DNA from 2 places in the Pseudarthrobacter siccitolerans genome. Region 2 is predicted to be linked to the other one. Evidence: predicted binding sites of a transcription regulator. Region 2 holds the regulator's gene; the other holds the start of a gene.
The links. The regulator Rex, encoded in region 2, represses fermentation and respiration genes when NADH is low (regulators of the CRP and FNR family bind a similar motif). The targets are predictions, from matches to a motif close to CTTGTGAANNNNTTCACAAG.
Positions count from the first base shown of each region.

Region 1: a site for Rex is predicted at 7,257-7,276, ahead of QFZ36_RS03900 (glyceraldehyde-3-phosphate dehydrogenase). Genes of this name have one in related genera too.

Region 1 covers NZ_JAUSXB010000001.1:819,218-828,801, reverse strand. Annotated here, with positions in the region: gene gndA (NADP-dependent phosphogluconate dehydrogenase) at 1-1,223, shown strand, start outside; gene epsC (serine O-acetyltransferase EpsC) at 1,337-1,921, opposite strand; gene cysK (cysteine synthase A) at 1,962-2,897, opposite strand; gene msrA (peptide-methionine (S)-S-oxide reductase MsrA) at 2,963-3,487, opposite strand; gene QFZ36_RS03925 (Nif3-like dinuclear metal center hexameric protein) at 3,588-4,526, shown strand; gene QFZ36_RS03920 (zinc ribbon domain-containing protein) at 4,675-5,412, shown strand; gene QFZ36_RS03915 (YaaA family protein) at 5,435-6,199, opposite strand; RNA gene rnpB (RNase P RNA component class A) at 6,255-6,646, shown strand; gene QFZ36_RS03905 (TspO/MBR family protein) at 6,692-7,234, shown strand; gene QFZ36_RS03900 (glyceraldehyde-3-phosphate dehydrogenase) at 7,491-8,969, shown strand; gene QFZ36_RS03895 (hypothetical protein) at 9,047-9,256, shown strand; gene QFZ36_RS03890 (HNH endonuclease family protein) at 9,372-9,584, shown strand, end outside.
Region 2 covers NZ_JAUSXB010000001.1:1,811,294-1,820,877, forward strand. Annotated here, with positions in the region: gene QFZ36_RS08480 (YceI family protein) at 1-424, shown strand, start outside; gene QFZ36_RS08485 (hypothetical protein) at 639-1,238, shown strand; gene QFZ36_RS08490 (hypothetical protein) at 1,296-2,066, shown strand; gene QFZ36_RS08495 (redox-sensing transcriptional repressor Rex) at 2,117-2,821, opposite strand; gene QFZ36_RS08500 (glutaredoxin family protein) at 2,941-3,195, opposite strand; gene QFZ36_RS08505 (HAD family hydrolase) at 3,274-4,092, shown strand; gene QFZ36_RS08510 (30S ribosomal protein bS22) at 4,161-4,259, opposite strand; gene QFZ36_RS08515 (helix-turn-helix domain-containing protein) at 4,450-4,662, opposite strand; gene QFZ36_RS08520 (3-deoxy-7-phosphoheptulonate synthase) at 4,822-5,952, opposite strand; gene QFZ36_RS08525 (glycoside-pentoside-hexuronide (GPH):cation symporter) at 6,166-7,494, opposite strand; gene QFZ36_RS08530 (acetylxylan esterase) at 7,550-8,569, opposite strand; gene QFZ36_RS08535 (LutC/YkgG family protein) at 8,626-9,255, opposite strand; gene QFZ36_RS08540 (LutB/LldF family L-lactate oxidation iron-sulfur protein) at 9,252-9,584, opposite strand, start outside.

The sequences.
Region 1 (9,584 bases), 990 kb from region 2:
TCATGGTCAAGGCCGGCAAGCCCGTTGACTCCGTCATTGAACAGCTGGAGCCGCTGCTGGAAGCCGGTGACATCATCATCGACGCCGGCAACTCCCACTACGAGGACACCCGCCGCCGCGAGGCCGCGCTGGCCAAGAAGGACCTGCACTTCGTGGGCGTCGGCGTCTCCGGCGGCGAAGAAGGCGCCCTGAACGGCCCCTCCATCATGCCGGGCGGTTCCAAGGAGTCCTACAAGGCCCTCGGCCCGCTGCTGGAAAAGATCTCCGCCAAGGTGGACGGCGAACCGTGCTGCGCCTGGGTGGGAACCGACGGCGCCGGCCACTTCGTGAAGATGGTCCACAACGGCATCGAATACGCCGACATGCAGGTCATCGGCGAAGCCTTCGACCTGCTGCGCTCCGGTGCAGGCATCGAGCCGGCCGAGCAGTCCAAGATCTTCACCGAGTGGAACAAGGGCGATCTCTCCTCCTTCCTGATCGAAATTTCGGCAGAGGTCCTGGGCCACGTTGACGCCAAGACGGGCAAGCCGTTCGTCGACGTCGTGGTGGACGCCGCCGGCCAGAAGGGCACCGGCCGCTGGACGGTCATCTCCGCACTGGAACTGGGCTCCCCGGTCTCAGGCATCGCCGAATCCGTGTTCGCCCGGGCGCTGTCGTCCCAGGCAGGCCAGCGCAAGCTCGGCCAGGAACTGCTCGCCGGCAATGAAGCCTCCGTCGAGATCCCGGAGACGTTCGTCGAGGACGTCCGCCAGGCACTGTACGCCTCCAAGCTCGTCTCCTACGCCCAGGGCCTGGACATGCTCACGTCCGCCGCCAAGGAATACGGCTGGGACCTGAAGCTGGACGAGATCGCTTCCCTGTGGCGGGCCGGCTGCATCATCCGCGCCGAACTCCTCAAGGACATCACCAAGGCCTACGCTGCGGACGAGAAGCCGGCCAACCTGCTGTTCGCCCCGGCCTTCACCAAGGCCATCGCCGAGGCTGTCCCGGCCTGGCGCCGTGTTGTGGCCACCGCCGTGCAGCTGGGAATCCCGGTGCCGGTCTTCTCCTCGTCGCTGGCCTACTACGACGGACTGCGCCGCAAGCGCGTTGCTGCCGCCCTGATCCAGGGCCAGCGCGATCTCTTCGGCGCCCACACCTACGGCCGTGTTGACGCCGAAGGCACCTTCCACACCCTTTGGGGCGAGGACAAGTCCGAGATCGAAGCAGTGGACACGCACTAACGCCACTCCGCGGCAAAGCGAACGGCCGGCGGTTCCGGGATTTCTCCTGGAACCGCCGGCCGTTTGGCTTATCTGTGTGCCGGCTTAGGCAGCGGTAAGGCCGCCACGAACTGTCAGATCCGGTACTCGATGTCGTATTCAGCCGGGTCCACTGCGGGTTTGGTTTCCCGCTGGGCGTCCCGGTGGCGCCATTTGGCGGGCACGCCTGTGACGATGGATTCCGGCGGCGCGTCCTTGACCACCACGGCGTTCGCGCCCACGGCACTGTCCCGGCCGATGGTGATCGGGCCGAGGATTTTGGCACCGGCGCCGATGGTCACCCGGTCCCCAATGGTGGGATGGCGCTTGATCCGTGCGAGCGAGCGTCCACCGAGGGTGACGCCGTGGTAGATCATCACGTCTTCGCCGATCTCCGCGGTCTCACCGATGACCACTCCCATGCCGTGGTCGATGAAGAACCTCCGGCCGATCGTGGCACCCGGATGGATTTCGATGCCGGTCCAGGACCGGCCCAGCTGGGAAAGCAGCCGCGCCGGAAACCGCAGGCTGGGTGTCTGCCACAGCCGGTGGGTCAGGCGGTGGATCCAGATGGCGTGCAGGCCGGAATAGGCGAAAAAGTTCTCAAAAGAACCTCGAGCCGCCGGGTCGTGGGACCGGGCGGCGTCGAGGTCTTCTTTCAGTCTTGCGAAAAAGCCCACAAAGTTCTTTCTACAGGAAACGGGCGGAGGGTGGTTCTAATCAGCCGCGGATGTCGTCATACAGCACCGTGGAGATGTAACGCTCGCCAAAGTCGCAGACCACGGCCACGATCAGCTTGCCCGCGTTCTCCGGGCGCTTCGCCAGTTCAAGGGCGCCCCACACGATGGCGCCGGAGGAGATGCCACCCAGGATGCCTTCCTTGGTGCCGAGTTCCCGGGCCACGCGGACGGAGTCCTCAAGGGTGGCATCCAGGACTTCGTCGTAAACATTGGTGTCCAGGATTTCGGGCACGAAGTTGGCGCCGATGCCCTGGATCTTGTGCGGGCCGGGTGCGCCGCCGTTGAGGATGGCGGAGTCCTTCGGTTCGATCGCGACGATCTGCACGCCGGGCTTGCGTTCCTTCAGGACCTGGCCGACGCCGGTGACGGTTCCGCCGGTGCCGATGCCGGCAACGAAGATGTCCACGGCGCCGTCCGTGTCGGCCCAGATTTCCTCAGCGGTGGTGCTGCGGTGGATCTCGGGGTTGGCCTCGTTGGCGAACTGCTGTGCCCAGATCGAGTTCTCCGTGCCGGCCACAATCTCCTGGGCCTTCTCCACGGCGCCGCGCATGCCCTCGGAACCCGGGGTCAGCACAATCTCGGCACCAAAGGCGCGCAGCATAACGCGGCGCTCGGTGGACATGGTCTCCGGCATGGTCAGGATGACCTTGTAGCCGCGGGCAGCGCCCACCATGGCCAGGGCGATGCCCGTGTTGCCGGAGGTACCTTCCACGATGGTTCCGCCGGGCTTCAGGGCACCTGATTTCTCCGCCGCGTCCACGATGGCGACGCCGATGCGGTCCTTCACGCTGTTGGCCGGGTTGTAGAACTCGAGCTTGACCGCAACCGTTGCATCCAGCCCCTCGCTGAGCCGGTTGAGCTTAACGAGCGGGGTGCCGCCCACCAGCTGGGTCACATCGTCATAAATCCGTGCCATGTAGATACGCCTATCTCGTCAAGGGTGAATACTGAGGTCAGCCTAACGAGGCCGCGTAACACCCGCTAAGCGTTAAGCCATGCAGAGTAATATTTCCTGGCCTTCGCGAGCTTGGGGTTGATGATCACCTGGCAGTACCCCTGCTCCGGGTGCTTGGCGTAGTAGTCCTGGTGGAATTCCTCGGCGACGTAAAACCGGGGGAGGCGGCTGACTTCAGTGACGATGGGATGCGCCCACAGGGCCTGGTTCCGTTCGATGGCTTCCTCGAACAGGATCTTCTCTTCGGTGGTTTCGTAAAACATCGACGAGCGGTATTGCGTGCCCACGTCGTACCCCTGGCGGTTGAGGGTGGTGGGGTCATGCAGGGCGAAGAACATGTCCAGGATGACCTCCGCCGGGATGATGTCCTCGTCGAACGTCACCGCCACCACCTCGGCATGCCCGGTGGTGCCATTGCAGACCGAGTAGTAGTCCGGGTTGGGATCGTGGCCCCCGGTGTAGCCGGACACCACCGAGCTGACGCCCTTGGTCTTCTGGTAGACGGCGTCGAGGCACCAGAAGCAGCCTCCGCCTAAAACAAAAGTTTTCATGACCTCTTCAATGGTTGGCGGGACCGGATGATTCCCGGGCCATCCACCAGCCGCGCCTAAAGGCGCTGCCCGGACGCTGTGATGGGGTAAAACTAAGACTATGGAACCTGTGGACACCGACGTTACCGGCCAGGAGAAACACGACGGCGAGAATCACGACGGCGGCGCCCCTTCCGGTGAGGAAGCGGCGGTTGAGCGGCCCCAGGCTCCCACGCTGGGCGAGCTGCTCCTGGCCGTTGAGGAACTGTGGCCGGAGTCCCTGGCGGAGAACTGGGACGAAGTGGGCCTGGTGGCAGGGCACCCGTCCACACCCGTCACGCGGGTCATGTTTGCCGTGGATCCCACACTCGAGGTCATCGATGAGGCCGTGGCATGGGGTGCCGAGCTCCTGATCACCCACCATCCGCTGCTCCTCAGGGGGGTCACCACAGTGGCCGCCACTACTCCCAAAGGACGGGCAATCCACCGGCTTATCGAGTCCGGCACTGCCCTGCTGACCGTTCACACGAATGGTGATTCCGCCGTCGGAGGTGTCTCCGATGTCCTCGCGGACGCTCTGGGCCTGCAGAACGTGGCCCCGCTCACTGTTGCCGCAAACGGCCTCCCCGAAGAAGGGATCGGCCGCGTAGGGGACCTGGCCGATGCCATGACGCTGGGAGATTTCGCCGCCCGGGTCTTCGGCATCCTGCCCTCGGTCGCCGGGGGAGTGCGCGTTTCCGGGGACAAGGACGGCCTGGTGCGGCGGGTTGCCGTATGCGGCGGCGCCGGAGACTCGCTCTTCAACGAGGTGCGCGCCAGCAACGCAGATGTTTACGTCACCGCGGACCTGCGCCACCACCCCGCCTCCGAGGCCCGGGAAGCTGCGTTGAACGGCAGGCCCTACCTGGTGGACGTCTCGCATTTCGCCAGCGAATGGCTGTGGTTGCCCGCCGCAGCCGCGGCCCTGGGCAATGTCCTCGCTGACCAGGGCCACGACGTGGAAATCCAGGTCAGCACCACCAACAGTGATCCCTGGGACTTCATCCTGACTCCGGGCTGAGCCTGGCGTCCGAAGTCCGCCGCCGGGCCACACCCGCGGTAACCCGGAAAGGGGCTCAGCGAGGCAGCCGAGCAGGCCAGGCGCTAGAGTCTAGGAAGCGCCGGTACGGTGCCCGGCTCCGGCCGGCAGGGAGCAAGCGGAGGTAACAGTGGCGAAGGCAGCACCGGCGGAACAGTTGAAGTTGCTTGAGCTGCAGGGGCTGGACGCCAGGCTGAAGTCACTTGCAAACCGCCGCCGCACGCTGGAGAACGATCCCAGGATCAAGGACCTCGAAGCCGCTCTTTCCGTCGCCAACGGTGAGCTCGGGGCCGCCAAAGTGGCCGTGCACGACGCCGAGGCCGAACTGAAGCGCGCCGAGGCGGATGTGGAGCAGGTTGCTTCGCGGATTGAACGGGACGAGGCGCGGCTGAACAGCGGCACTGGCCTGTCCAAGGACCTCGTCGCCCTGCAGAAAGACATTGCCTCCCTGAACAAGCGCCGCTCGGACCTTGAGGACGTGGAACTCGAAGTCCTCGAGAGGCTTGACACGCTCCGCGCCAAACAGGCGGCACAGCAGGCGATTGTGGACGACATCCAGGGATCCTTCGGCGGTATCCGCGCCGAGCTGGACGCTGCGTTGGCCGAGGTGGAAGCCGAAGCCGCCGGGCTGCGCACCAGCCGGGCCGAATTCGCGGCCGGTCTCGATGCCGGCCTGGTGGCAGTTTATGAAAAGACCCTGGCCAAGCGTGGCGTGGGGGCAGCCCGGCTGTTCCATGGCACCTCCGAAGCCTCCGGAATGAAGCTGAGCCCCGGCGACCTCGCCGAGATCAAGGCCGCTGCAGCGGAGGACATCGTTTTTTGCCCGGATTCCGGCGCCATCCTGGTCCGCTCGGAGGAGTGGGCCTGACTTAGCGGGTCCAGGCCGGCGATCAGCCCGGCAGGATGATGTTCAGCGCGTGGGGTTTCCGTGCCGAACCCGGTATGAGTTCGGCCGCCCACTTCTCGCGGCCTGCCTTGAGGAGCTGCGCCGGGGTCTCCGGTGCCTTGCCCCGCCGCGCCAGCAGGTGCCGGGCCAGCTCGCCCCGTGTGTGCTTCGCAAAGTGGCTGACCACCTTGCGGGCGCCGTTCACCTCGGTAAAGACGTTGACCGTGACGGTCTGTGCCGCCGGGGGAGCCCACGCTGCGGCATAGGTACTGGACCGGCAATCCACCAGCAGGTGCCCGGCGGCGGACTCAGCCAGCGCATCGGAGAGCTGGGGCTTCCAGAATGAGGCGAGACGGCCGACGTCGGGCAGGGCAGTCCCCATGGACAGGCGGTAGGCGGGAACGCTGTCGCCGAAGCGGATGGCGCCCCACAACGCCGAAATCACCAGGACGGACTCGTCGGCTTTCCGCCGCTGCGCCGCGGTGAGTGTCTTGTAGCCCAGGGCGTCGTACAGCACGCCGGAATAGATCTGGTGGGCCGGAGCCGCCGGCTCCGCGTGAAGCCGGGTGTTGCGCTCGACGTCGTCCTTCAGGGAAGCTCCAACGCCCAGCAGGGCGAGGGCATCCTCGTGCGCGCTCACCGTACCGAGCGCATCCAGCACTTTTGCCCGGTAGGTGTTCAGCTGCGGAAAGCTGAGGGAAGGCCAGTCGACCGCGGATCCGCGGACCGCGGGGGTCTTGCCTTCGGAAGGGGGAAGCAGAATCAGCACCGTCCGATCCTACCGGCGCAGGGTAAGCACCCATCGCCGGTAGACTGGAACCGGATGGGTTGACCAGGCGGCCGCGCGTCACGAAAGTGGCTCGAGGAACGTCCGGGCTCCACAGGGCAGGGTGGTGGGTAACGCCCACTCGGGGTAACCCGCAGGCCAGTGCCACAGAAAACAGACCGCCTGGGTCGCGCCGGTTTGAAAGCGGCACGAAACAGGTAAGGGTGAAACGGTGGTGTAAGAGACCACCAGCTTCCCGGGTGACCGGGAAGGCTAGGTAAACCCCACCCGGAGCAAGGCCAGACAGGACACGTTCGAGGGCTGCCCGCCCGAGTGTCCGGGTAGGCCGCTGGAGGGCGCCGGCAACGGCGTTCGTAGATGGATGGCCGCTACTCCCGTGCCGGCAACGGAACGGGAGCACAGAACCCGGCGTATCGGTCAACCCGTCCATCCAATCCCGTTTGACCTTGGAAGCTGTGTTGGGGATGCTGGACCGTGCCCGTTAACCCTGATGGACAAGCCGTCCCTGTAACCGCAGGACGGCCCGTCCCCTCAACCGGCAGGCAAGTGGCGGCCCTGGCCGGATTCCTGGCCCTTTCCTATGCAGTGTGCATGCTCGCCTCCATCCCGATCATCCTCCACTCGAGCGGCTGGTTCGCCGCCTCCGCCAAGGCGCCGTGGATGCCTGCCGGGTGGATGTTCCGGACAGTGTGGATCGGGCTCTACGCCTGCATCGGACTGTCCGCCTGGCTGGTGTGGCGCAGGCGGGCACTGACAGGCAATCTCCTTTGGTCCTTCGGCCTGCAGCTGTTGCTTAACCTGGCGTGGCCATTCATGTTCTTTGCCATGTACCCCACGCTCGGTTCCGCTGCCCTCTGGCTGGCCTTCGCCGTCATCTGCGCGCTGGCCGTCGTCCTGGCCCTGCTGATTGTGGAAGCCGGCCCGGTCCATACCTGGGCCGGCCTGCTGCTGCTGCCCTACTTTTCGTGGGTGGTGTTCTCCGCAAGCCTTAACCTGTATTCCGCACTCCACAACTAAAGCGGCCCATGCCACCGAACCCTGTGTGAGTGATTTCACGCGGCTCGGGCCGTCCCGGGGCACTCTGCCAATTTAGAATGGATAACGGACGCAGGAGTTCTTCCGCCGGAGTTGCGTTCGCAGCCGGCGGTTTTCTTTTGCATACAATCCAGGCGCCTGGGGAACAACCCCGCAGGTGCCGGTGCCCCTGGACATCATCAGGTGGCCGACATCCGTGTACGAGGACGTACGCGGCTGAACCGAGGAAGGTATTTCTGTGAGCCAGACGTCAGATTCTTGTCTTGATACGTGGATGGGCCGCGAGGCCCTCGCCGAGGCCATGATTCCGGTGATCGGCCGGCTGTACCGCGACAACAACGTGGTCACCAGCATCCACGGCCGGAGCCTGATCAACAAGTCCACCATGAACATCCTGAAGGCGCACCGCTTCGCGCGCAGAATGAGCAAGGATGAATTGCTGCTGGAGGAAACCGCTCCGCTCCTGAACACCCTGGCGGGGCTGGAGCTTGGTGCTGCAGCGATCGACATCGCCCGGCTGAACCAGAAGTTCAAGGAAGAGGGCGGCGACGCCACCCTGGAGGAGTTCCTCCGCGAAGAGCTCGCTGAGATCGTGGGCAAGCGCGGCGGCGACGACCGCACCAGCACCGATGTTGTGCTCTACGGCTTTGGCCGTATCGGCCGGCTCCTGGCCCGCCTCCTGATCGAAAAGGCCGGCGGCGGCCACGGCCTGCGGCTGCGCGCCATCGTGGTCCGCAGGGGTTCCGACAACGATCTGTCCAAGCGCGCCAGTCTGCTGCGCCGCGACTCGGTCCACGGCTCCTTCGAGGGCACCATCCGCGTTGACGAGGCAGCCAACACCATCACCGCCAACGGTGTCCAGGTGCAGGTCATCTACTCGGACAACCCCGCCACCATCGACTACACCGCCTACGGGATCAGCAATGCGCTCGTGGTGGACAACACAGGCCGCTGGCGCGACGCCGAAGGCCTGTCCCAGCACCTGCAGAGCAAGGGCGTGGCACGGGTTCTCCTGACTGCCCCGGGCAAGGGCGAACTGAAGAACATCGTCCACGGCATCAACCACCGCACCATCGAGGCCTCGGACCAGATCGTATCTGCGGCTTCCTGCACCACGAACGCCATCACTCCGGTCCTGAAGGCCATCAATGACAAGTTCGGCGTGGTCCACGGCCACGTCGAGACGGTCCACTCCTTCACGAACGACCAGAACCTGATTGACAACTTCCACAAAGGCGACCGCCGTGGCCGCTCCGCCGCCCTGAACATGGTGATCACCGAAACCGGCGCCGCCAAGGCCGTGGCCAAGGCCCTGCCCGAACTGCTGGGCAAGCTCACCGGAAGCTCCATCCGCGTCCCCACCCCGGACGTTTCCCTGGCCATCCTGAACCTGAGCCTGGAAAACGGGACCACCAAGGACGAGGTCAACGAATACCTGCGGGAGATGTCGCTGCACTCGGACCTGCGCAAGCAGATCGACTACATCGACTCGCCTGAAGTTGTCTCGACCGATTTCGTCGGCTCCCGGCGTGCGGGCATCGTGGACGGCCTGGCGACCATCTCCAACGAGAAGAACCTGGTGCTCTACGTCTGGTACGACAACGAGTTTGGTTACAGCTGCCAGGTGGTCCGCGTCATGGAAGAAATGGCCGGGGTCAACCCGCCGTCCTTCCCTGCCAAGGAAACGGCCTCAGCCCTGGCGGCCATCGCCGTCTGATCCGCCCCACGGGCGGTCGTCCGGATTTCCCGGCTGATTCGCTGGAATCAGCCGGGAAACGGGACCACACTGGTGCCATGGAAAAAGATTCGACGCTTGAGCACGAAACCACCCTGGAACACGCCCTGGACGTGGCCAAGGCCAACCACAAAGAAGCCGTCCGGCTGCTGGAAGGCGCCCGCGCCGGGCACGCCACCGGCGACGTCGGGGAGGACCGGGTGCGGCAGCTCGAGGGACTCCTGGCCATTGCCGAGGAGGACCTCCGGCGGGTGATGCGGGAACAGTAGCCACCGTCCGATGTGACCTTTCACTCGCCCTCCACAGTGTGGATATCTGCAAGGATGGCGGGCCGGTGTCCTAGGCTCTTCTGGTGCATGACGATACCGGACGGGCCGAAGCCCCATGACCGTGAGCTGGTCCGCCTACCGGCGTGCCCGCCGGCGTTCCCGCCAGGCGTGGGCAGTCCTGGTGCTGGCTGCCTTTTCGGCACTCGCCGCACTGTTCTGGTTCTTCACCGCCGGCCAGTTTGCCGTTGCAGGGCCGGCCGCTTCCGGGCCAACAGAAGCTCCCGTTTTTGATCCCGTCTGGATGAAACCTGTGGTGCCGGTGCACCCA
Region 2 (9,584 bases):
AACCCTGGAACTCGGCCAGGATGTGGCCGAGTCCAGGATCAACGCCACCATCAACACGGCCAGCTTCGATTCCGGCGACGCCAACCGCGACGGCCACGTCAAGGGTGAGGACTTCTTTGACGTGGAGAAGTTCCCCGAGATCTCCTTCGTCTCCAACGGGCTGGTGGCCAACGGCAACAGCTACGAACTGACCGGCGACCTCACCATCAAGGGCGTCACCCGCCCCGTCACCCTCGAAACCGAGTTCAACGGCGTGGCCGTGGACCCGTTCGGCAACACCCGCGCCGGCGTTTCCGCCGAGACCACCATCAGCCGCAAGGACTTCGGCCTGACCTGGAACGCAGTCCTCGAGGCCGGCGGCGTCCTGGTCAGCGACAAGGTTGCCATCAACCTCGAACTGGCCTTCATCGCTCCCGCAGCCTAGTCAACGATCCTGCCGGGACCCCGGCACCGGTTTCTCCAGCCGGTGCCGGGGTTTCCGTCTTTAAGCCGTATCGCCCTGCCTTCGTACCGCCCTGCGCAGTGAAGCCCGGGTTCGTTGCGCAGGGGCAGTCCCTGCGCAACGAAGCCCGCCGTCAACGCCAATCGCGGACCTGCCGCAAGGGTGGAGGAACCGGCGCACGACTACAGTGAGGGCCATGAGCAACTTTGAGGACGCCAGGCCCCGCACCGGTTTCTCGGGGATATTCTCCGTGGCCAGCCTTCCCGCCGAACTCAAGGTCTCGTTCTGGATCTGGTTCCTCGGCGGCATCCTCGGCCTGCTCGGCGGACTGCTCGGGATGCTCGCCTCACTGACCCTCTTCGCCGCAGCGCCCGGCCCGGCCCTTGGGGTCCTGTTGCTGATGCTGTTGGCCGCCACCGTAGGCACCGCGCAGATCATCTTTGCGTTGAGGATGAAGGAGGGCAAGCAGTGGGCGCGGCTGGCCCTCACGGTCCTGACCGCCGTCACCCTGGTCCTTGCCATGGTGAACCTGGCGATGCGCGTTGGGCAGGGCGGGAATTGGGCAGGCTTCTTATCAGCCTTGCGGCAACAGTCCTGCTGTGGCTTCCCCGGTCACAGGCCTGGTTCGCGGGTGCGCGCGCCGGGAGAGGCAACGGTACGGGCACCAGCTAATCCATGGGACGGGCAAGCCTCTGCAGCAGGCACACCCGCGGAACGGCGGGCGGAATACCTCCTTGGAATGACCCCCAAGCGGCCGGTCCGGGGGTACGGTGGACTTAAGCCATGCTGGGGGTAGGGCGCAGGACCGAAACCCGGCAGCCCACCTGGATCCCGACATGAAGAAGGACAGCTCATGAGTAATCCTCCCGTCCCGCCTCCCGTGCCCAACGACCCCGAGCAGGGCAACCAGCAGCCGCGCTACGGCGAGAACGCTCCCCAATACGGCCAGCAGTCCGGACAGAACGCGCCCCAGTTCGGGCAGAACCCGCCCCAGTACGGCCAGTCCGGCGCACCGCAGTACGGGCAGAACGCTCCCCAGTATGGCCAGAACCCGCCGCAGGCGCCGGCCTATGGACAGCAGCCGTACGGTCAGCAGCCCTACGGCCAGTCCCCGTACGCCCAGTACCCGTCGGAGCAGCCGCAGGCCGCAGGCAGCACGGGCGTGCCGCAGTTGGTCAACATTTCGTTCTGGCTTCTGATCGCCTCCGCCGCGATTTTCGTCATCTCGATGCTCACCGGCCTCACCCAGCTGGATGATCCAGTGTTCCGCCAGACTTTTGAGCAGCAAGTGGAGGGCACGGGAGCCGGCGTGACGTACGAGGACATCAAGGGGGTCATCGCCGGAACGCTGGTGGTGTTCGCCATCATCGGCGTCGGGCTCTACCTGCTGGTGGCATTCTTCGTCCGGAAGGGCAAGAACTGGGCCCGCATCCTGGGCACCGTGTTCGCCGCGCTGTCCGTCTTCGGCCTGTTCGGCATTCCTTCGCTCGCCACCGTCGGCACCCTCCTGGGGATTGCCGCCATCGTCCTGCTGTACCTGCCGGCGTCTGCTCCGTACTTCCGCAAGCAGCAGCCCTTTGCCAACCCGTACGGCGGCGGCCTGGGCAACCCTTACGGCCGGTAGCCACGCACTTCCCACACCTGCGGGCGTGGGTCCCGGAACTGCCGGAGCAATCAGGCAGTCTGTTCCGGGGCCTGCGCCCGTTGTGCGTGGTAGGCAAGAATCTGAAGTTCCGTAGCCATGTCCACCTTGCGGAGGTTAACCCCCTCCGGTACCTGGAGCATCACCGGGGCGAAGCTCAGGATGCTGTGCACACCAGCGGCCACAACCCGGTCGCAGACGCCCTGGGCCACCGCGGCAGGCAGCGCCAGCACCACCATGTTGGCCCCGGTCCGGTGCAGGACGGTTTCCAGGTCCGCAACGTCGCTGACCCGCAGCCAGCCCACTTCGTTGCCCACCACCATCTGGTCGGCATCAAAAATAGCCACGACGTCGAAGCCTCGGGATTCGAACCCGCCGTACCGCGCCAGGGCCTTGCCGAGGTTGCCGGCGCCGACGATTGCTACCTTCCAGTCATGGGTCAGGCCCAGGGCGGCCGCGATGTGCCGGCTCAGATACTGGACTTCGTAGCCCACGCCGCGGGTACCGTAGGAGCCCACATGGGACAGGTCCTTGCGCAGGGTGGCAGAGCTGACGCCGGAGGCTTCGGCGAGGGATTCGGAGGAGACGCGCTCCACTCCTTCGGCCAGCAGGGTGTTCAGGGCGCGCAGGTAGAGCGTCAGCCGGGCCACCGCAGCGGGCGGAATCTGTTTGGCCGGCGTGCCCGTGGTGTCCGGAAGATCCGGGACAGCCTGGGGGGTTGAATCCAGCGAAGCCACCAGCCCCTCCCTCGCATCGCGTTGTGACTCCACTCTAGAGCCCTCCCGCGGAAGCCAACAAAGCAGGGGGAAACAAAGCAGGGAGCACCAAGGCACGCGCCATCACCGGTACTGCTCCCCTACTGTGTCATGGCCCGCTGAAGCACGCGTTCCAGCCGGACCTCGTCGATTTTCCAGAAGTCGCGCTGCACTCCGTCCACCAGCACCACGGGGATCTCCTCGGCGTAGCGCTCCCGCAGGTCCGGCTGGTTGTCCACTGACTCTTCGGTCCACTCAAGGCCCAATGCGGCAGTGACCCGCCCTACGGCGTCGCGCGCTTCCCCGCAAAGGTGGCAGTCAGCTTTGGTGATCAGGACGACGCGGGGTGTGGCCATGGATTAACCGTAGTCCCGTTCCCCAGCGCGCGGCGACGCCGACGCCGTCCAGCCAGTGGATTGACTAGACTCGACTCCATGCCCGAGGAGAAGTACGTCGCCGTAGTCACCAAACCGGTTGCTGCGCCGCAGCCCGGCGAGGCGGCCTTCTTCGACGTGGACAACACCCTCATGCGCGGCGCAAGCCTCTTCCACGTGGCCCGGAAGATGCACCAGCGCGGGGCCTTCACCCTTACCCAGGCGGCCGGCTTCGCCTGGAAGCAGTTCAAGTTCGTGGCCCGCGGCGAAAACATGGACGACGTCCATGCGGTCCGCGACTCCGCCCTCACCCTGGCCGCCGGTATCACCGTGGATGATGTCAAGGCCTTGGGCGAGGAGGTCTACGACGAAATGATCGCGTCCAGGATCTGGCCCGGCGCCAAGGCCCTCGCCGAGCAGCACCTGCGCGTGGGCCGGCGCGTGTGGCTGGTAACGGCCACCCCCATCGAGGTGGCCACCGTCATTTCCACACGGCTGGGACTCACCGGAGCGCTCGGTACCGTGGGGGAAGTCTCGGAGGGCATGTACACCGGACGGCTGGTGGGCGACATCCTGCATGGCTCGGCCAAGGCCGTGGCAGTGCAGGAGATTGCCGATGCTGAGGAACTGGACCTCAAACGGTGCTGGGCCTACAGCGACTCCTACAACGACATCCCTTTGCTCACCCTCGTTGGACACCCGGTGGCCATCAATCCGGACGCCCGCCTCCGGCGCCACGCCCGCGACCATAACTGGCCCGTCTACGACTTCCGCGCAGGCCGCCGCGCAGCCACCCTCGGCCTCAAGGCAGCCACAGTCTGCGGCGCCGTTTACGGGCTCTGGAAAGGCTTCGCCCGGATCCGTGGCCCGCGCATCTAGGCAGCCCGACACAGAAATGCCCGCCACCTCGGAAGGGGGCGGGCATTTCCACGCTGTTCGAAGTATCTCTACTTCTTGTTGCGGCGCTGGTGACGGGTCTTGCGAAGCAACTTGCGGTGCTTCTTCTTGGCCATACGCTTGCGACGCTTCTTAATAACTGAACCCACGAAAGTTCCTTACAAACTAGATGCAGTACCTGTCTGATGGAAAATGTTCGTGGACAGAGCTACGAACTGAACAACTGACAGATTCTTACAATGACGTAAAACGTTCCTTAACAGGGTACCGCCTATCCGGGGCGGCTTCTGACCGCAGGGGCTCCGACCGGCGGAAATAGGGTTTTGCGACGTAACCGGGTCAGGCGGTTTCGGTGTGGCCGTCCACCACAGCGCCCTTGAGGTACTGCTCCACGGCGTTCTCGGGAACCCGGTAGGAACGGCCGAACCGCACCGCGGGCATCTCCCCGGCGTGAACCAGCCGGTAGACAGTCATTTTGGAGACGCGCATGACCTGGGCAACTTCAGCCACGGTCAGGAACTTCGCGTTGGAGAAGTTCTGTTCTGCCGACATTTCCCTATTTCCTTTGCTGACGGATGGACAACAGTGACCCCAGGTACGTGCCAATGCGGTGTTCCGATGCTGAGCCATCCACCAACCACCTAACTAGATACTCTAGATGTTCCTGTGGCAGATGTGAAAGTAGTGCGCTCCCCTATTTCGCCCCCTGGTTCACCCCCGGCGCTTCCGCGCCGAAGCCGCCAGCTGGTTTAGCACCGAGACGGACATGTCCCAATCCATGCAGGCATCGGTAACGCTCTGGCCGTAGACCAGCCCGTCCCGGCCGGCCGCATGCTCGGCAACATCGAGGTTCTGGGCTCCGCCCACGAGGAAACTTTCGAGCATGACACCGGCGATGGCCTGCGCCGAGGCGCCGCCCTCCTCGAGCTGGGCACCGATTTCCAGTGCGACTTCGGCCTGGCGGTGGTGGCTCTTGCCGCTGTTGGCGTGGCTGGCGTCCACGATCAGGCGCGGGTTCAGCTGCTTGCCGGCGAGCCTGGTGGAGGCAGCTTCGACGTCGGCCGCCGAGTAGTTCGGTCCCTTGCGGCCGCCGCGGAGGATGACGTGGGTGTCAGGGTTTCCGGCCGTGGCCACCAGCGCGGCCCGGCCGTCGCCGTCAATGCCAAGGAAGGCCTGGGCTGCTGCCGCGGCACCGCAGGCGTCAATGGCCACCTGAAGGTCGCCGTCGGTCCCGTTCTTGAAGCCGATGGGCATGGACAGGCCCGAGGCGAGCTGCCGGTGGATTTGGCTTTCGGTGGTGCGGGCCCCGATGGCGCCCCAGGAAATCAGGTCCGCCATGTACTGCGGGCTGATGGGCTCAAGGAATTCAGTGGCAGTGGGCAGCCCCAGCGCGGTGACCTGCTGCAGGAAGTGCCGGGCGGTCCGGAGGCCGGTGACCATGTCGTGGCTGCCGTCCAGCCGGGGATCGTTGATCAGGCCCTTCCAGCCCACCGTGGTGCGGGGCTTTTCGAAGTACGTCCGCATCACGATCAGCAGGTCTTCCTTGTGCTTCTCGGCCTGGCTGACCAGCCGGCGGGCGTACTCCAGCCCCGCCTTGGGATCGTGGATGGAGCAGGGCCCCACGATTACCAGCAGGCGGTCGTCCACTCCGTCCATGATCGCGCGGACTTCGTCGCGTCCGCGTTCGACGACGTCTGCCGCCTCGGCTGCCAGCGGCAGTTCCGCGATCAGTTCCTGCGGGGTGGGCAGCGCGGTGAATTCACTGACGCGCAGGTTGGACGTGGACTTTGCCGTACGGGGGTTGCCGCTGGCGGTGGTTGCGGGGGCTGTTGCGGTGCTCATGGTGGGTCCTGTTCCAGATGGGAAGCGGGCCCAGTCAGAACCCGCCGGAGAAACGGCGAAGGGCAGAGAATAATCTCTGCCCTGTTGGCTCTGAAGGAAAGTTGGATGCGTGTCAGTTAGACGCGGGCCCCTCCAGAGCCAACGAAAAATACGCATACCAACGGTTAGTCATGCCATGACCATAACCGCCAATCCGCCGCCGCCGCAAAAGTGTTACGCCGGGTCATGCGAGAGGCTGGCCACCAGTTCCGCATGCTTCTGGTCAGTCAGGCGATACCAGTACATGATGCCGACGGCGGCCAGCACCAAGGCCCCGGGCAGCAGTCCGGCCGCTGCCCGGATGGCGAGGGTGGCTGCATCGGACTGTTCGGCCGTGCCCGAAACATAGCCGCCCCAGGCCAGGGAGAAGGCCACCACCCCGCCGCCGAATCCCATGCCCAGCTTCCGCGTAGCTGCCAGAAGCGCGTAGTTGATGCCCTGGACCCGGACACCGGTTTTCCACTCCCCGTATTCCACGGTGTCGGCAATCAGCGCCCAGGTAAGGATGCTGACTGACGCCGAGGCCAGGAGCCCCAGCACGAGGCCCGCCAGGCCAAGCAGTGGCGCGGTCGCGGGCGCCAGGAAAACCAGCAAGCCGCCCAGCACCCCCAGGCCCCCGCCGGCGCTGTAGACGGCACGTTTGCCCCACCGCGCCACCGGCCGCGGCAGCAGCACGGCCAGGGTGAGGGTGATGACCACCTGGGCGCCGGCCATCACGGGAAACAGGTCCACCCGGGACAGCACGTCACGGAGATAGAAGAACTGGGCGGCACCCGTGGCCGACGTGCCGGTGACGAAAAGTATCGAACTGAGGCACAGGACCACCAGCGGCGAATTAGCCTTCAACGCTGCGATGCTTTGGCTGAGGGTGATCCTGGGGACGGCGCCGGCGACCCGCTCAACGCACACCGTCCCGGTGAAGACATACAGCGCAGAACCAACAACGGCGAACGCCAGGGTCAGCCAGGTGAAAATTTGCTGCATATCCTGGCCGGCACCGAGGAGCGGTGCGATGAAGAAGCCCAGGGTGGCGCCCACTGACAGGCCGCCGATGGTTCTGGCCCCGCCGAGCCGTGCGCGGTCCTTGGCGTCCTGGGTCATGGCTCCCACCAGGCAGCCGTAGGGCACGTTGACCATGCTGTACGTGAGGCAGACCAACCCGTAGGTGCAGTAGGCGTAGAGCAGTTTCAGTGACGGGTCCACGTCCGGAACATGGAACACCGCCACGCTCAGCAGCAGCGGAATGAAGCCGAACATCAGGAACGGCCGGAACTTTCCCCAGCGCCTGGTGTGGACGCGGTCCACAATCCGGCCGGCGGCGATGTCCGTGAAGGCATTGAAGATCCGCGCCACCAGCAACAACGTGCCGGCGGCTGCTGCCCCGATTCCGGCAACGTCCGTGTAGTAGACAAGCAGGAACATGTTCCCGGTACTGATGATCATGCTGTTGGCGGCATCGCCGGCGCCGTAGCCGAAAACGCTGAGCCTGCTGAGTTTCTTCATTGATTCCTTGGTCGCGCCGGCTGGGAAACCGTTTTCTCACAGCCGCAAAAGGAACTTACCCCAAAATCTTGCGAAGAAACAGCAGCTGCCTGATCCAGTGGTGCTCCTGGCCGCCTTCGTGGTTGTTGAACCGGTAAACCTCGATTTCCTTGGCAGCTCCGGTTCCCGATGATTCACCGCTGCAGGAGCCGTAGGCATTGAAGCTGGCGAAGACCGTGGACGGCGGGCAGATGTCATCCATCTGGGCGGCCGAGTACAGTGCAGGCACGGTTGCCCAGCGGGCCAGGTTGACGCCGTCGAAGTAGCGCAGGACTTCCAGGATGGGTTCGTAGCGGTCCCGGTGCCGGGCCAGGAAGGCCGCAATTTCCGGGTACGGCCCGCGCGGAGTGATGTCGATCGCGCGGGGGAAGTCCTGCAGGAAGGGGACGTCCGGCAACGCGGCGATGACGCCGTCGAGCCTTCCTGCCGCCAGCCCGGCAACGGCCACCACGATGCCGCCGCCCTGGCTGACGCCGGCCAGCACCACCCGGGACGCATCCACCTCCGGGTGGGACTGCGCGGCTTCCACGGCACGGAATGCATCCACGTACACGCGCCGATAGTAATAGTCCTCGCGGCTGCCCGCTCCCCTGGTCATCAGGCCGGCATGCGCCACGTCCCCGGCGGAGGGATGCGGATCGGCCGTCTCACCCAGGGTGCCGCCGTAGCCCTGCCCGCGGGTGTCCATAATGAAATGCGCGTAGCCGGCCTGCGCCCACCGCGTCTCCTGGTTGACCAGCCCGCGGCCGCCGGAATACCCCACGTACTGGACCACCGCGGGCAGCGGTGTGCCGGCCTCCCGGTTGGCGGGAAGGTGCAGCCAGCCCTTGATTGGGGCGCCGCCGAAGCCGGAAAACGTCACGTCGAAGGTATCGATCACGGAGAGGTAGTTCTCCACCGGCTCGAAGGAGGCGTCCAATGGGAACGCCTGTGCCTCCCTGATGGAGGTGTCCCAGAATTCGCCGAAGTCCTCCGGCGGGGTCACCGTGGAGGTATAGCCGCGGAGCTGATCAAGCGGGAGGTCGAAAAGGGGCATCGTTGTCCGTCCTTTTGGTCATTGGCGGGTCTCTGGATAGCCCGGCTTGTTCTGGTTTAGCCCACGATGATGACGTCCAAGCGGCGGGGCCCGTGCACTCCCTCGACGCGTTCGAGTTCAATGTCCGAGGTTGCGCTGGGCCCGCTGATCATGGTGAGGGGACGGGTCCCGTCCAGGCGGCGGAGGGCTTCGGGCAGGATGGCGGTGACGTCGCGCAGGTGGACCACGCACACATGGTGGTCGGGGATCAGCGAGATCGCGCGGCGGCCCTGGTCCGGGCTGCCGTCGAGGATGATGGTTCCGGATTCGGCGACCGTCACGGCGCTGGAGGTGACGACGGCGTCAATTGCGTCGAGTTCCGCCACTGACCGAACGCCGTGCGCGCCGCCGTCGTACTTGATGCGCGTGGGATCCGTCTCCCAGGCGAGCCAGCCCGGCTCCAGTCCCGCCGGGACAACATACGTTGCGGCACCGGCCAGCAGCCCTTGGATGGTGGCCGGCACGTCCGCCGCCGCCACCACGGTGACGCCGGCTTTATAGTCCTCGAGCCGGTCCACCAGGATGTGCGTCAGCTCGTCGAAGCCCAGCTCGACGGCGGAACGGTAGCCGCGCGGAACCTCCGGCACCGCCGGGGAATCTTTCACCGCTGTCCGGACGGCGTCCAGGATGTGCGCGCGGGCGCTCATGCGTTCTCCTCGGGTGCGTTAGGTGCCTTGCGTGCGGGTGCCCCGGTTGCCTGGTGTTCCTTGGCCCACCAGTCCCGGAAGGATTGTGACGGCGGTGCCGGGATGTCGCGGCTCTGGGTCCAGCCTGCGGCGATGCCGGGCAGTTTCTTGATCTTCTTGTCCCGGCCGGCGGCGAGGCGGCCAAGTGGGAGGAGCTTCTCGACGGCGCCGAGCCGGCGTCCGTCGGAGAGCGCCCAGGACGCTGCCTTCAGTCCGAGGTCCATCTGCGTGGGCAGGCCGCCGCGGTGGGCGTCCACGTCCTTGCCGCGCAGGTGCACCAGGATGTCCGG